DNA from 2 places in the Streptomyces sp. NPDC043870 genome. Region 1 is predicted to be linked to the other one. Evidence: riboswitches for the same ligand, from Rfam matches in the RefSeq annotation. Region 1 holds a riboswitch; the other holds the start of a gene.
The links. Region 1 has a riboswitch for S-adenosylmethionine ahead of AC0699_RS32785 (aminotransferase class V-fold PLP-dependent enzyme). Riboswitches for the same ligand answer to the same signal wherever they lie in the genome.
Positions count from the first base shown of each region.

Region 2: it holds a riboswitch for S-adenosylmethionine, as region 1 does, so the genes downstream of both, thrC (threonine synthase) here and AC0699_RS32785 (aminotransferase class V-fold PLP-dependent enzyme) in region 1, are expected to answer to the same signal.

Region 1 covers NZ_JBWKDT010000041.1:26,294-29,532, reverse strand. The annotation lists gene AC0699_RS32785 (aminotransferase class V-fold PLP-dependent enzyme) at 152-1,579, opposite strand; SAM riboswitch class IV at 1,784-1,901, opposite strand; gene trpD (anthranilate phosphoribosyltransferase) at 2,104-3,168, opposite strand.
Region 2 covers NZ_JBWKDT010000012.1:129,079-132,317, reverse strand. The annotation lists gene AC0699_RS17775 (MoaD/ThiS family protein) at 1-209, opposite strand, end outside; gene thrC (threonine synthase) at 206-1,492, opposite strand; SAM riboswitch class I at 1,510-1,665, opposite strand; gene AC0699_RS17765 (glucosyl-3-phosphoglycerate synthase) at 1,783-2,778, shown strand; gene AC0699_RS17760 (DUF7927 domain-containing protein) at 2,861-3,239, shown strand, end outside.

The DNA of each region.
Region 1 (3,239 bases):
GGGGAGTTCAAGCACGGACGCCCGGAGGGACATCCCGTCGGCAGCCGGCACGGTGCGCGCGAAGCGCTCGGCCGCGCCGGCGAATTCCTCGCCGACGCGGCCGAGCGCGTCATGAGCACGGTCCTGCTGGGGACGGGACTCGCCCCGCGTCTCAGACCGCGGGCACGCACCTGCCGTCCTCGGTGCGGTAGTTCCACTTCGCACCGTCGCGCACGAGTTCCTTCACGGCCCGTACGAAGCGCTCGACATGCTCGTCCGGCGTGCCGGCGCCGAAGCTGACCCGGATCGCGTTCAGCGAGGGCCGGCCCGGCTCGGCCTCCGGCGCACCGCACTCGCCCGGGTCCTGCGGGTCGCTGCCGAGCAGGGTGCGGACCAGCGGATGGGCGCAGAAGAGTCCGTCCCGTACGCCGATGCCGTACTCGGCGGACAGCGCGGCGGCGAAGTGCGAGCTGTTCCAGCCCTCCACGACGAAGGAGATGACACCGACGCGCGGTGCGTCGTCGCCGAACAGCGAGAGGATCGTGACCTCCGGCACCTCCGCCAGGCCCTCGCGGACCTTCCCGATCAGATGGCGCTCGCGCGCGACGAGCGCGTCGAAACCGGCTTCCGTCAGCGCCTTGCACGCGGACGCGATCGAGTAGACGCCGATGACGTTCGGCGAACCGGCCTCGTGGCGGGCGGCGGTGGTGTGCCAGTCCACTTCCACCCCACCGTCGTTGCGGCGCGCGACCTTCTTCGAGGCACCGCCACCGGCCAGGTACGGCTCCGCCTTCTGCAGCCAGTCCGCGCGCCCGGCGAGCACACCCGACCCGAACGGGGCGTACAGCTTGTGCCCGGAGAAGGCGACCCAGTCGACGTCCAGGTCCTTCACCGAGACGGGGTGGTGCGGCGCGAGCTGCGCGGCGTCCAGCACGACGCGCGCGCCGTGGGCGTGGGCGGCGGCCGTGAGTTCGCGTACCGGCCAGAGCTCCCCGGTGACATTGGACGCGCCGGTCACGCAGACCAGCGCGGGGCCGTAGGGGTCGCGGTCGGCGAGGGCCAGCTCCAGGGTCCGCACCGCCTCGCCCGGCGTGCGCGGCGCGTCGAGGTACGTCACGCGGGCGTCCCTCCACGGCAGCAGCGAGGCGTGGTGCTCGGTCTCGAAGACGAACACCTGGCAGTCGGCGGGGAGTACGGCGGCCAGCAGGTTGAGCGAGTCGGTGGTCGAGCGGGTGAAGACGACCTGGTCACCGTCCCGGCAGTCGAGGAACTCGTGCACCGCCACGCGGCTGTTCTCGAACAGGTCCGTGGAGAGCTGCGAGAGGTACCCGGCGCCGCGGTGCACGCTGCCGTAGTACGGGGCGTACGCGGCCACGTCGTCCCACACCCGCTGCAGCGCCGGCGCGCTCGCCGCGTAGTCGAGGGCGGCATACGTGACCTCGCCACCGGTCACGAGCGGCACGGTGACGTCCCGGCCGAGTACAGGCAGCGGGGCGGCACAGCAGGGGTCGGCGTCGGTGGCGACGGCAGCGGTGGTGGCGGCGGTGACAGTGGCGGTGGCAGTGACGGTGGCTTCGGCGGTGTTCGGGCATGCGGACATGGCGGTATCTCCCGGCAGGAAAAGGCGAATCGGCTTCAAGAACCCGTGCGGCAGCCGCCCAACCGGCGCTCCGCATACGGGGGTTGCCTCGACGCACGGCCGTCACCGTACGGAGGGAATTGAAGTGAGGGGCTTCGCGCCCTATCGCATTCGCTTGCTCACGAGACTGCTCCCTTGAGGACCAGGACCCCAGGGGTTGCAAGGGGTCCGCGCTTGCCGCGGACCTCGCTGCCCACGGCCTGGTCTTCACCCGGGGCACCCCGCCACGGACGGAGGGTTGCCGGACAGCGGGCCGGGGCCGTAGTCGCTGTCACTCATGACCTGTCGCGAAGCTATGCCAGCCGGTCGCCCCCGCGCAACTCGTGTCCGGATACCGGGACGTCGCTCGCCCGCGACTCCACCGCGGCTTCCCGGCAGCTCTTCACGGCCCCACAGCTCCGCACGATGTCCGCACAACGCCTGCACGCAAAGGTGCGGGGCCCGTGCCCGCACAGACCCCGCACCAGCACGCCCACCGGGGGGCGTTACGCGTTGCTCGCCGCCACCCAGCGGTCCAGCGCCTGCTTCGCCGCCCCGGAGTCGATGGACTCCGCGGCCTTCGCGATCCCGGCCCGGAGTTGCTCCACCAGAGTGCCCCCGCCCGGGTCCAGCGCGGCCAGCGCCGCCGCCGAGTTGAGCAGGACCGCGTCCCGCACCGGGCCGGACTCACCGGCGAGGAGCCGGCGGGCGACATCCGCGTTGTACGAGGCGTCCGCGCCGCGCAGCGCTTCGACCGGGACCAGCTCGATGCCCACGTCCCGGGGGTCGAAGGCCTCCTCGCGCACCGCGCCGTCCCGGACGACCCACACCCGGGACGTCGCGGTCGTGGTGAGCTCGTCCAAGCCGTCGTCACCGCGGAAGACCAGCGCGCTGGATCCCCGTTCGGCGAGCACTCCGGCCATGATCGGCGCCATCCGGGCATCGGCGACGCCCGTGGCCTGGGCCTTCACCCGGGCGGGGTTGGTGAGCGGACCCAGGAAGTTGAACGTCGTACGGATTCCGAGCTCCTTGCGCGCCGCGGCCACATGCCGCAGCGCGGGGTGGAACTTCACGGCGAAGCAGAAGGTGATCCCCGCTTCCTCCGCGACCTCGGCCACCCGCTCCGGCGTCAGCTCCAGATTGACGCCGAGCTTCTCCAGGACGTCCGAGGCGCCGCTCGCACTGGACGCGGCACGGTTGCCGTGCTTGACCACCTTCGCGCCGGTGCCGGCCACCACGATCGCGGACATCGTCGAGATGTTGACGGTCTTCGCGCCGTCGCCGCCGGTGCCCACGATGTCGACGGTCGCCCCGGGGACGTCGATCACCCGGGCGTGGGCGTACATCGTCCGTACGAGACCGGAGATCTCCTCGACCGTCTCGCCCTTGGCCCGCAGCGCGACGGCGAACCCGGCGATCTGCGCGTCGGTGGCCTCGCCCCGCAGAATCCGGTCCATGGCCCACGCGGTGGCTTCCGCGCTCTGGTCGCGGCCGTACAGCAGGGAGTCCAGTACCCCGGGCCAGGAAAGGCCCGCCGCGGTAGTGCCTCCTGCGGGGGTCACAGCGCTCATGGTCGCTCCTGGGTCCGTACGTATAGGAATGCCACCACCCTATCGAGCGCAGGGGACGGCAAAGAGCCCCG
Region 2 (3,239 bases), on a different contig from region 1:
TGCTCGAAGCGGACGTCGTCGTCGTTGACGTACACGTTCACGAAACGGCGCAGCTTGCCCTGGTCGTCCAGGACCCGCGCCGCGATGCCCGCGTGGTTCTTCTCCAGGTCGGCGATGACTTCGGCGAGGGTCGCGCCCTCCGCCGGGACCTCGGCCTGGCCACCGGTGTAGGTGCGGAGGATGGTGGGGATGCGGACGTTGACGCTCATGCGAGGCCAGCCTCTCGGAAAGAGTCCAGGTTGGGGCGGATGACAGCGGACATACCCGTCGTGGGGGCCACCGCGTCGAGGGTCTTCAGGCCGTCACCCGTGTTGACGACGACCGTGGTGAGGGACGGGTCGATGACGCCTGCCTCGATCAGCTTCTTCGCCACGCCGAGCGTCGTGCCGCCGGCGGTCTCCGTGAAGATGCCCTCCGTGCGGGCCAGCAGCTTGATCGCGTCCACGATCTGCTCGTCGGTGACGTCCTCGACGGCTCCGCCGGTGCGCCGGCAGATGTCCAGGACGTACGGGCCGTCGGCCGGGTTGCCGATCGCCAGGGACTTCGCGATGGTGTCGGGCTTCTGCGGCTTGACCACGTCGTGGCCGGCCTTGAAGGCCACGGACACCGGGGAGCAGCCCTCGGCCTGGGCGCCGAAGATCTTGTAGGGCTTGTCCTCGACGAGGCCCAGCTTGATCAGCTCCTGCAGGCCCTTGTCGATCTTGGTGAGCTGGGAGCCGGAGGCGATGGGGATGACGATCTGGTCGGGGATCCGCCAGCCGAGCTGCTCGCAGATCTCGTACGCGAGCGTCTTCGACCCCTCGCCGTAGTACGGACGCAGATTGACGTTGACGAAGCCCCAGCCCTCGCCCGCCGGGTCGCCGATGAGCTCGGAGCAGAAGCGGTTGACGTCGTCGTAGTTGCCCTCGATACCGACGAGCTCCCCGCCGTAGACCGCGGCCATGATGACCTTGCCCTGCTCCAGGTCGTGCGGGATGAACACGCAGGAGCGGAAGCCGGCCCGGGCCGCGGCGGCGCCGACCGCACCCGCCAGGTTGCCGGTGGAGGAGCAGGAGAGCGTGGTGAAGCCGAAGGCGCGGGCGGCCTCCAGGGCCTGGGCGACGACCCGGTCCTTGAAGGAGTGGGTCGGGTTGCCGGAGTCGTCCTTGACGAAGAGCTTGCCGGTGTCGACGCCCAGCTCGCGGGCGAGGTTGTCGGCCTTGACGAGCTTGGTCCAGCCCGGGTTCAGGTTCGGCTTGCTCGCCACGTCGGCGGGGACGGGGAGCAGCGGCGCATAGCGCCAGATGTTCTCGGGACCGTTCTCGATCCGCTTGCGCAGGGCTTCCGGGTCGCCGCTCGGCAGGTCGTACGCGACTTCGAGCGGCCCGAAACAGATCTCGCAGGCGAAGATCGGGCCGAGCGCGAACCGCTCGCCGCATTCGCGGCAGGAGAGCCCGGAGGCGGGGCCGAGATCAACAGAGTGGGTGGTGGTGGCAACGGTCTGCACAGCCATGGAGGCGAGGCCCTTTCTCCTCATCTTCCTCGCGGCGCATCTCGCCACGAGACGGAATTGGCACCTTCCCTAGCCGGGGCCTCGCGCGAGTGTCGTATGACGTGCGACGAGAACCGGCTGGAGGGTTGCCGGGGCTTCAACGGGCCGTGTCCCTCTGCCCCTCTGGATGAGCGGTATTCGATTGTTCGCGAGAGGACCCCCGACATGCGACGGCCGTTCGCGTTGTTCAAGACTGTAACCGAACCCCCGGACGCTTGAGATGGTCGTCCGATCCGCGAGATGGAGATCAAGTGCTGGAAGAGGTGGAGCGCTGGCTGGCCCGGCGGTCCTGGTCGGTGGCGGACCGCCCCTTGGACCAGCTGCTGGCCGCCAAGAAGAGCATCACGGTCAGCGTGGTGCTCCCTGCTCTGAACGAGGAGCCGACGGTCGGGGAGATCGTCGCCGTGATCCGGCGCGAGCTGATGTCGGAGGCGGTCCCGCTCGTGGACGAGCTGGTGGTCGTCGACTCGGGGTCGACGGACCGTACCGCCGAGGTGGCCGCGGCGGCCGGGGCGCGCGTGGTGCACCGGGACGCGATACTCCCGCGCATACCGGCGCTGCCCGGCAAGGGCGAGGTGCTGTGGCGCTCGCTGCTGGTGACCGGCGGCGACATCGTCTGCTTCGTGGACGCGGACCTGAGGGAGTTCTCCGCGGACTTCGTCTCCGGGATCGTCGGCCCGCTGCTGACCGAGCCGGACGTGCAGTTCGTGAAGGCGATGTACGAGCGGCCGCTCGGGACCACCGATGCCGACGCGCTCGCCTCCGGCAGGACCGGGCAGGGCGGCCGGGTGACGGAGCTGGTGGCGCGTCCGCTGCTCAATCTGCACTGGCCACAGCTGGCCGGGTTCGTCCAGCCGCTCGGCGGTGAGTACGCGGCGCGGCGCTCGCTGCTGGAGCGGCTGCCGTTCCCGGTGGGGTACGGGGTGGAGCTCGGGCTGCTGGTGGACGCGCTGCACACGGTGGGCCTGGACGCGCTGGCGCAGGTGGACGTGGGCGTACGGCTGCACCGGCACCAGGACAGCCAGGCGCTGGGCCGGATGGCGGCGGCGATCTACCGTACGGCCCAACTGCGGCTGTCCCGGGGCCACCTGGTGCGTCCGGCGCTGACCCAGTTCGAGCGCGGCGAGGACGGGTTCGTACCGCGGACCCATCCGGTGGACACCGAGGAGCGGCCGCCGATGATGGAAATCCCCGAGTACGCGGAGTATGCGAAGCGGGCCGGGCGGCGTAACACGGGCGCGGCGTAGCCGGCACAGTCGGTCGTATTGTCTAAATTTCGCATTTATGGGCTGTACGAGACTCATGGGCGCTTGGCGCCAGAACTCCAGGTTGCCCCGTTTCGTCGGGGCCCTGACGGTCATCGCGGCCGTCACCACCGTCTCGACCGGAATGGCCGGGCCGACCGCTCCGCTCTCCCCCGGCCGGGCCGTCACCGACAGCGGTTCCTCCTTCGAGAAGCGCTACGAAGCCTCGCTGTACGGCGACTTCACCACCATCGGCAACACCGTGCTCGGCTGTCCGGAGGCACCCGGCGACATGGCCGCCCGGTGCGCGCTCGCCGCCGCCGGGCAGAACGAGGACGGCAACAGCAGCTTCGACCTGCGGCGGCTCAACACCGCCGGGATGTCGCCCGACCACGGTTCGAGCACCGGCCAGGTCCGCATCCCGCCGGGTGCGCGCGTCGTGTACGCGCGGCTGTTCTGGGGCG